2 regions of the Streptomyces sp. NPDC002619 genome follow, and region 1 is predicted to be linked to the other one. Evidence: riboswitches for the same ligand, from Rfam matches in the RefSeq annotation. Region 1 holds a riboswitch; the other holds the start of a gene.
What was found. A riboswitch is a leader RNA that binds a small molecule or an ion and turns the genes downstream of it on or off. The one in region 1 is predicted to bind S-adenosylmethionine.
Positions count from the first base shown of each region.

Region 2: it holds a riboswitch for S-adenosylmethionine, as region 1 does, so the genes downstream of both, ACFYXB_RS12420 (aminotransferase class V-fold PLP-dependent enzyme) here and thrC (threonine synthase) in region 1, are expected to answer to the same signal.

Region 1 covers NZ_JBIAQV010000022.1:67,307-70,710, forward strand. Annotated here, with positions in the region: gene ACFYXB_RS28750 (trehalose-6-phosphate synthase) at 1-178, opposite strand, end outside; gene ACFYXB_RS28755 (glucosyl-3-phosphoglycerate synthase) at 472-1,443, opposite strand; SAM riboswitch class I at 1,606-1,757, shown strand; gene thrC (threonine synthase) at 1,776-3,059, shown strand; gene ACFYXB_RS28765 (MoaD/ThiS family protein) at 3,056-3,331, shown strand.
Region 2 covers NZ_JBIAQV010000005.1:293,392-296,795, reverse strand. Annotated here, with positions in the region: gene ACFYXB_RS12430 (cytochrome bc complex cytochrome b subunit) at 1-39, shown strand, start outside; gene trpD (anthranilate phosphoribosyltransferase) at 204-1,268, shown strand; SAM riboswitch class IV at 1,344-1,460, shown strand; gene ACFYXB_RS12420 (aminotransferase class V-fold PLP-dependent enzyme) at 1,676-3,037, shown strand; gene ACFYXB_RS12415 (Lrp/AsnC family transcriptional regulator) at 3,073-3,354, opposite strand; gene ACFYXB_RS12410 (rhomboid family intramembrane serine protease) at 3,351-3,404, opposite strand, start outside.

The sequences.
Region 1 (3,404 bases):
CGTCACCGAGCGCGGCGCACACCCATAGCGCGTCCGCGTCCGGCCCGATCGCGGAGAGCCCGGACACCAGCCCGCCGCCACCCCGCTTGGCGTGCAGCGAGCCGTCCTCGCGCACGCCGTACGAGACCGGGCCGCGGTTGGAGGCGACCAGAACCCGGGCAGCGTGAGTGGAAGCCATCGGTCTCCTAGCGAGGGGCACATACTTCAGCCGACTGGGAACTTGATCTCCCTTGCCCGTGCTACTTTCCCTGAATCCCGTACAGGGATCGGTTCGGGCTGGACCGCAATCCTCGGATTGGAAGCCCCTTCCTTCGGGCAGGGAGCGGAGTCACAAGCCTCAACCTAGCCCGTCGTTGACGCGCTCAAACGTACGACGCGACGGTATACGAGGCTCTGGCGTCGTGCGCGTTTACAGCGTGACGCATACGTTGACGCCGCGTGGCGGAAGGTTCTGCCACCCGGCGAACGTGCTCACGCCACCCGGCGCGCGGCGTACTCCGCGATCTCCACCATCGGTGGCCGCTCCTCGGTGTCCACCGAGTACGTGCGCGGCTCGAAACCGTCCTCGCCCCGCTCGAACTGGGTGAGGGAAGGACGGATGAGATGCCCGCGCGCCAGCCTCAGTTGCGCGGTGCGGTAGATGGCGGCCGCCATCCGGCCCAGCGCCTGTCCGTCCTGGTGCCGATGCTTGCGCACGCCGACGTCGACCTGGGCCAGCGCGTCGAGCCCCACGAGGTGCAGGGCGTCGACCAGCATGCCCAGTTCGACGCCGTACCCGACGGGGAACGGCAACTGTTCCAGCAGCGAGCGGCGGGCCGCGTACTCGCCGCCGAGCGGCTGCACGAAACCGGCCAGCTGCGGCCAGTGCATGTTCAGCAGCGGGCGCGCCATCAGCTCGGTGACCCGGCCGCCCTGCTCCGCCGTCTTGCCGGAGGCGAGCTCATTCGACACAGTGCCGAGCGGACGGTCGTACATCGCCTTGACCAGGTCCACGTCCGGGTCGGTGAGCAGTGGGCCCACGATCCCGGAGACGAAGTCGGGAGAGAACTCCCGGAGGTCGGCGTCGATGAAACAGACGATGTCACCGGTGGTGACCAGCAGCGAGCGCCACAGCACCTCGCCCTTGCCGGGGACGGCGGGCAGGCGCGGAAGTATCTCGTCGCGGTGCACGACCCGGGCGCCCGCGGCGGCGGCCACCTGGGAGGTGCGGTCGGTGGAACCCGAGTCGACGACGACGATCTCGTCGACGAGCGGGACCTGCTGCATGAGATCGTGACGGATGACGGCGACGATGTCGCCGACCGTCTCCTCCTCGTTCAGCGCGGGCAGCACCACGGACACCGACTGGCCCGTACGCTGCTTCGCGGCCAGGATCTTGTGGAGCGAGCGGTCGGTCACGGACCAGGAGCGGGTGGCCAGCCAGCGCTCGACTTCTTCCAGCACAGTCAGCGGCTCCTCACTGTAGTGATCACACCTGGTGACTGACCGTGTGATCAATCTCGCGGTTCGGACGTCTATCTCAACTGTCCTGGCCTTCGGTTACAGTCTTGAACAACGCCGATGACCATCGCATGTCGGGGGTCATGAGCGTTTACAACCGCATACAGCTCATCCAGAGGGGCAGAGGGATACGGCCCGATGAAGCCCCGGCAACCCTCCAGTCGGTACTCGTAGATCACTGATCGCCCGCGAGGCTCCCGGCTAGGGAAGGTGCCAAATCCGTCTCACGGCGAGATGCGTCGTGAGGAAGATGAGGAGAAAGGGCCTCGCCTCACATGGCTGTGCAGACTGTTGCAACCACCACGAATCCCACGGTAGACCTCGGCCCCGCCGCGGCACTGAGCTGCCGGGAGTGCGGCCACCGGGTGCCGCTCGGACCGGTATTCGCCTGCGAGGAGTGTTTCGGCCCGCTCGAGATCGCGTACAACTTCTCGGCGTACGAAACCGAGGAGCTCCGCAAGCAGATCGAAGCGGGCCCCGCGAACATCTGGCGCTACGCGCCCCTGCTGCCCGTCCCCGCGGACGTGGCCGGCAAGCCGAACATCAACCCCGGCTGGACCCCGCTCGTCAAGGCCGACAACCTCGCCCGCGAACTCGGCGTGACCGGCGGCCTGTTCGTGAAGGACGACTCCGGCAACCCGACGCACTCCTTCAAGGACCGCGTCGTGGCCCAGGCGCTGGAGGCGGCGCGCGCCTTCGGCTTCACCACCCTCTCCTGCTCCTCGACGGGCAACCTGGCCGGTGCCGTCGGCGCCGCTGCCGCCCGCGCCGGCTTCCGCTCCTGCGTGTTCATCCCGCACGACCTGGAGCAGGGCAAGATCGTCATGGCCGCGATCTACGGCGGTGACCTCGTCGGCATCGAGGGCAACTACGACGACGTGAACCGCTTCTGCTCCGAGCTGATCGGCGACCCGGCCGGCGAGGGCTGGGGCTTCGTCAACGTCAACCTGCGGCCGTACTACGCGGAGGGTTCCAAGACCCTGGCGTACGAGGTCTGCGAGCAGCTCGGCTGGCGGCTGCCGGACCAGATCGTGGTCCCGATCGCCTCCGGCTCCCAGCTCACGAAGATCGACAAGGGTCTGCGGGAGCTGATCGAACTCGGTCTGGTCGAGGACAAGCCGTACAAGATCTTCGGTGCGCAGGCCGAGGGCTGCTCGCCGGTGTCGGTGGCCTTCAAGGAGGGCCACGACGTGGTCCGCCCGCAGAAGCCGGACACCATCGCCAAGTCCCTCGCCATCGGCAACCCGGCCGACGGCCCGTACGTCCTCGACATCGCGCGCCGCACCGGCGGGGCCGTGGAGGATGTGACGGACGAGCAGATCGTCGACGCGATCAAGCTGTTGGCGCGTACGGAGGGCATCTTCGCCGAGACGGCGGGTGGCGTGACGGTGGGCGTGACGCGCAAGCTGATCGAGACCGGCGTGCTCGACCCGACGAAGACGACCGTCGTCCTCAACACGGGCGACGGCCTCAAGACCCTTGACGCGGTGGCCGGCACCGGTCTGACCGCGACCATCCGCCCGAACCTGGACTCCTTCCGAGAGGCTGGCCTCGCATGAGCGTGACCGTTCGCATCCCGACCATCCTGCGTCCCTACACGGGTGGCAAGGCCGAGGTCCCCGCCGAGGGGGCGACCCTCGCCGCCGTCATCGCCGACCTGGAGAAGAACCACACCGGCATCGCCGCCCGTGTTCTGGACGACCAGGGCAAGCTGCGCCGCTTCGTCAACGTGTACGTCAACGACGACGACGTCCGCTTCGAGCAGGGCCTGGAGACCGTGACCCCGGACGGCGCAGGCGTGTCCATCATTCCGGCCGTTGCCGGCGGCTGACAGTTACCTTCGGTAACTACAGTTACCGGCTGTTCATCCGATTGCCCCCTCTGTGAGAGAAGCGGAGGGGGCA
Region 2 (3,404 bases), on a different contig from region 1:
GAGTACAAGGAGATCACGAGCGGCCACGGCCACCACTGATCGCTGCGCACGCCACACCACGGTCGAAGGGCCCCGTCCGGTGTTCGGACGGGGCCCTTCGCCGTGTCCGGGGGTCGATAGGGTGGAGGCGGCTTGTACGTGTCCGTGAGCACGTTTCACGAGCACGTTTCCACGATCACGTTTCTACGAACCAGGAGCGGCTGATGAGCGCTGTGACCCCCGCTGGAGGCGACACCGCGGCGGGCCGTTCCTGGCCCGCCGTCCTGAACGCACTGCTCGCCGGGCAGGACCTGAGCGCCGGTGACACGGCGTGGGCGATGGACCGCATCATGAGCGGGGAGGCCGCCGACGCCCAGATGGCGGGCTTCCTGGTGGCCCTGCGGGCCAAGGGGGAGACGGTCGAGGAGATCACCGGTCTCGTCGAGGCGATGTACGCCCACGCGCGACCGCTGCACATCCCGGGACCGGCCGTCGACATCGTCGGTACGGGCGGCGACATGGCCAAGACGGTCAACATCTCCACGATGTCCTCCATCGTGATCGCGGGGACCGGCGCGAAAGTCGTCAAGCACGGCAACCGGGCGTCGTCCTCGGCGAGCGGCTCGTCCGACGTGCTGGAGCAACTCGGCATCAACCTGGACCTGTCGCCCGAGCGGGTGGCCGAGGTGGTGGAGGAGGCCGGGATCACCTTCTGTTTCGCGGCCAAGTTCCACCCCTCGATGCGGTTCGTCGGCGGGGTCCGGCGGGACCTCGGGATTCCGACCTCGTTCAACCTGCTGGGCCCGCTGACCAACCCCGCCAGGGTCGCCTCCTCGGCCATCGGCTGCTTCGACACCCGGATGGCCGGGCTCATGGCGGGCGTGCTCGCCGAGCGCGGCTCGTCCGCGCTGGTGTTCCGCGGGGACGACGGCCTCGACGAGCTGACGACCACCGCCACCTCCCGGGTGTGGGTCGTACGGGACGGCAAGGTCACCGAGGAGGCCTTCGACCCGCGGGACGTCGACCTCGAGCTGGTGCCGGTGGAGGCCCTGCGGGGCGCCGACCCGGCCTACAACGCCGGCGTCGCCCGGCGCCTCCTGGACGGCGAGACGGGCCCCGTCCGGGACGCTGTACTGCTGAACTCGGCGGCGGCACTCGTGGCCCTGGAGCCGGGGGACGGACCGCTGGCGGGCCAGATCCGGGCCGGGATGGAGAAGGCCGCGGAGTCGATCGACTCCGGCGCGGCGAAGAGGACGCTCGAGCGCTGGGCCGCCGCGAGCAACGCGTAGCGCTTCACCGGTCGATGTCCCGCGATCCGGATACGGGTTGCGGGACATCGATCACTTCGCATAGGTTCTTGATCAGGTCATGAGTGACAGTCATGAGGCCCCGGCCGACTGTCCGGCAACCCTCCGTCCGTGGCGGGGTGCCCCGGGTGAAGACCAGGCCGTAGGCAGAGAGGTCTACGGCAAGCGCGGACCCCTCGCACTCGTTTGAGTGAACACAGCCAGGGGTCCTGGTCGTTCGAGGGAGTCTCCCGTGAGCAAGCGAATGCGATAGGGCCGCCGAGCCCCGCTCCGTGTACCCCTTTTTTTTCACCTCACCCGCGCTGAGCGATGCCCGCTCGCGCGGTGGCTGTGTCCTTTCTTCGGGGTGCCCCCCAAACCCCCTCACCTGCCTTCACGGGAGTTCCGTCATGTCCGTCGTCACCGCTGCCGCCGACCAGAGCGTCTGCGTCCCGCTGCCCGTTCTGGGCCGTGATGTCACCGTCCCGCTCGTCACCGGCGGCGACGTCACCTATGCCGCCCTCGACTACGCGGCCAGCGCCCCCGCGCTCCAGCGCGTCTGGGACGACGTGGCCGCGTACGCCCCCTATTACGGCAGCGTCCACCGCGGCGCCGGCTACCTCTCCCAGCTCTCGACCGACCTGTTCGAGAACGCCCGCAAGACGGTCGCCGAGTTCCTCGACTGCCGCGCTTCCGACCAGGTGATCTTCACCCGCTCGACGACCGACTCCCTGAACCTCCTGGCTGTCGTGCTCCCGACCGACTGCCAGGTCTTCGTCTTCGAGACCGAGCACCACGCGAGCCTTCTGCCCTGGAAGAACGCGCAGGTCACCTACCTCGACGCGCCTCGCACCCCGCGTCAGGCCGTCGAGACCCTGGAGCGCGCCCTCGCCGACCGCGACCCCCACGGCCCGGCCCTGGTCTGCGTCACCGGCGCCTCGAACGTCACGGGCGAGCTGTGGCCCGTACGCGAGCTGGCCGCCGCCGCCCACGCGCACGGCGCCCGCATCGTGCTCGACGCCGCCCAGCTGGCTCCGCACCACCCGGTGTCGGTGCGCGACCTGGACGTCGACTGGGTCGCCTTCTCCGGCCACAAGCTGTACGCCCCCTTCGGCTCCGGCGTCCTCGCGGGTCGCGCCGACTGGCTCCAGGAGGCGGAGCCGTACCTGGCCGGTGGCGGCGCCAGCCGCAAGGTCACCCGGCGCGTGGACGGGGGAGTGGCCGTGGAGTGGCACGACAGCGCCGCCCGGCACGAGGCAGGCTCCCCTAACGTCATTGGCGCCTACTCGATCGCGTCGGCCTGCAAGGCGCTCACCGAGGCCGGCTTCGACACCCTGGTGGCCCGTGAGCGGCACCTGATCGAGAAGGTCCGGGCGGGCCTCGCCGAGGTCCCCGAGGTGCGCGTCCTGTCCCTCTTCGGCGACGACGCCCCGCGCGTGGGCGTGCTGTCCTTCGTGGTCGAGGGCTGGAACAGTTCGCACTTCGCCGCCGCGCTCTCCGCCGAGCACGGCATCGGCGTCCGCGACGGCCTCTTCTGCGCCCACCCCCTGGTCCGCACCCTGCTGGGCAGCGCCCCCGAGACCCAGGGCGAGTGCGGCGCCCCCGAGGCGAACCCGGGGGAGAAGTCCCTCAACGCGATCCGAGTGAGCTTCGGTGCGGGCACCCCGGATGAGCACGTGGAGCGCTTCGTCGACGCGGTGAAGGAGCTGGTCCGCGAGGGCGCGAAGTGGCAGTACCACACGGAGAACGGCCGCTGCGTCCCGGCGGTGTGAGGTTCTGACGGTGCCGTGAGGCGGTGTTCAGCCGGTCAGGAGTCGAGTCCGATGGCGAACGCCGCCTCGAGGTCATGCTGCGAGTACGTCCGGAACGCGACATGCGTGTCCGTACCCTCCACCCCCGGAATCTTGCTGATCCGCCCGGGAATGACCTCCGCGAGATCCTCGTGCTGCCGCACACGCACCATCGCGATCAAGTCGTATGTACCGGTGACGGAGAAGACCTCGCTCACCGAATCCAGCGAAGCGATCTGCTCCGCGATCTCGGGGATCCGGTCCACGCTGGTCTTGATGAGGACGATCGCGGTGATCACGGCTGGTTCTCTCCCTCGGGAGCCGGAGCTGGGGCGGCCTTCACTTTAGT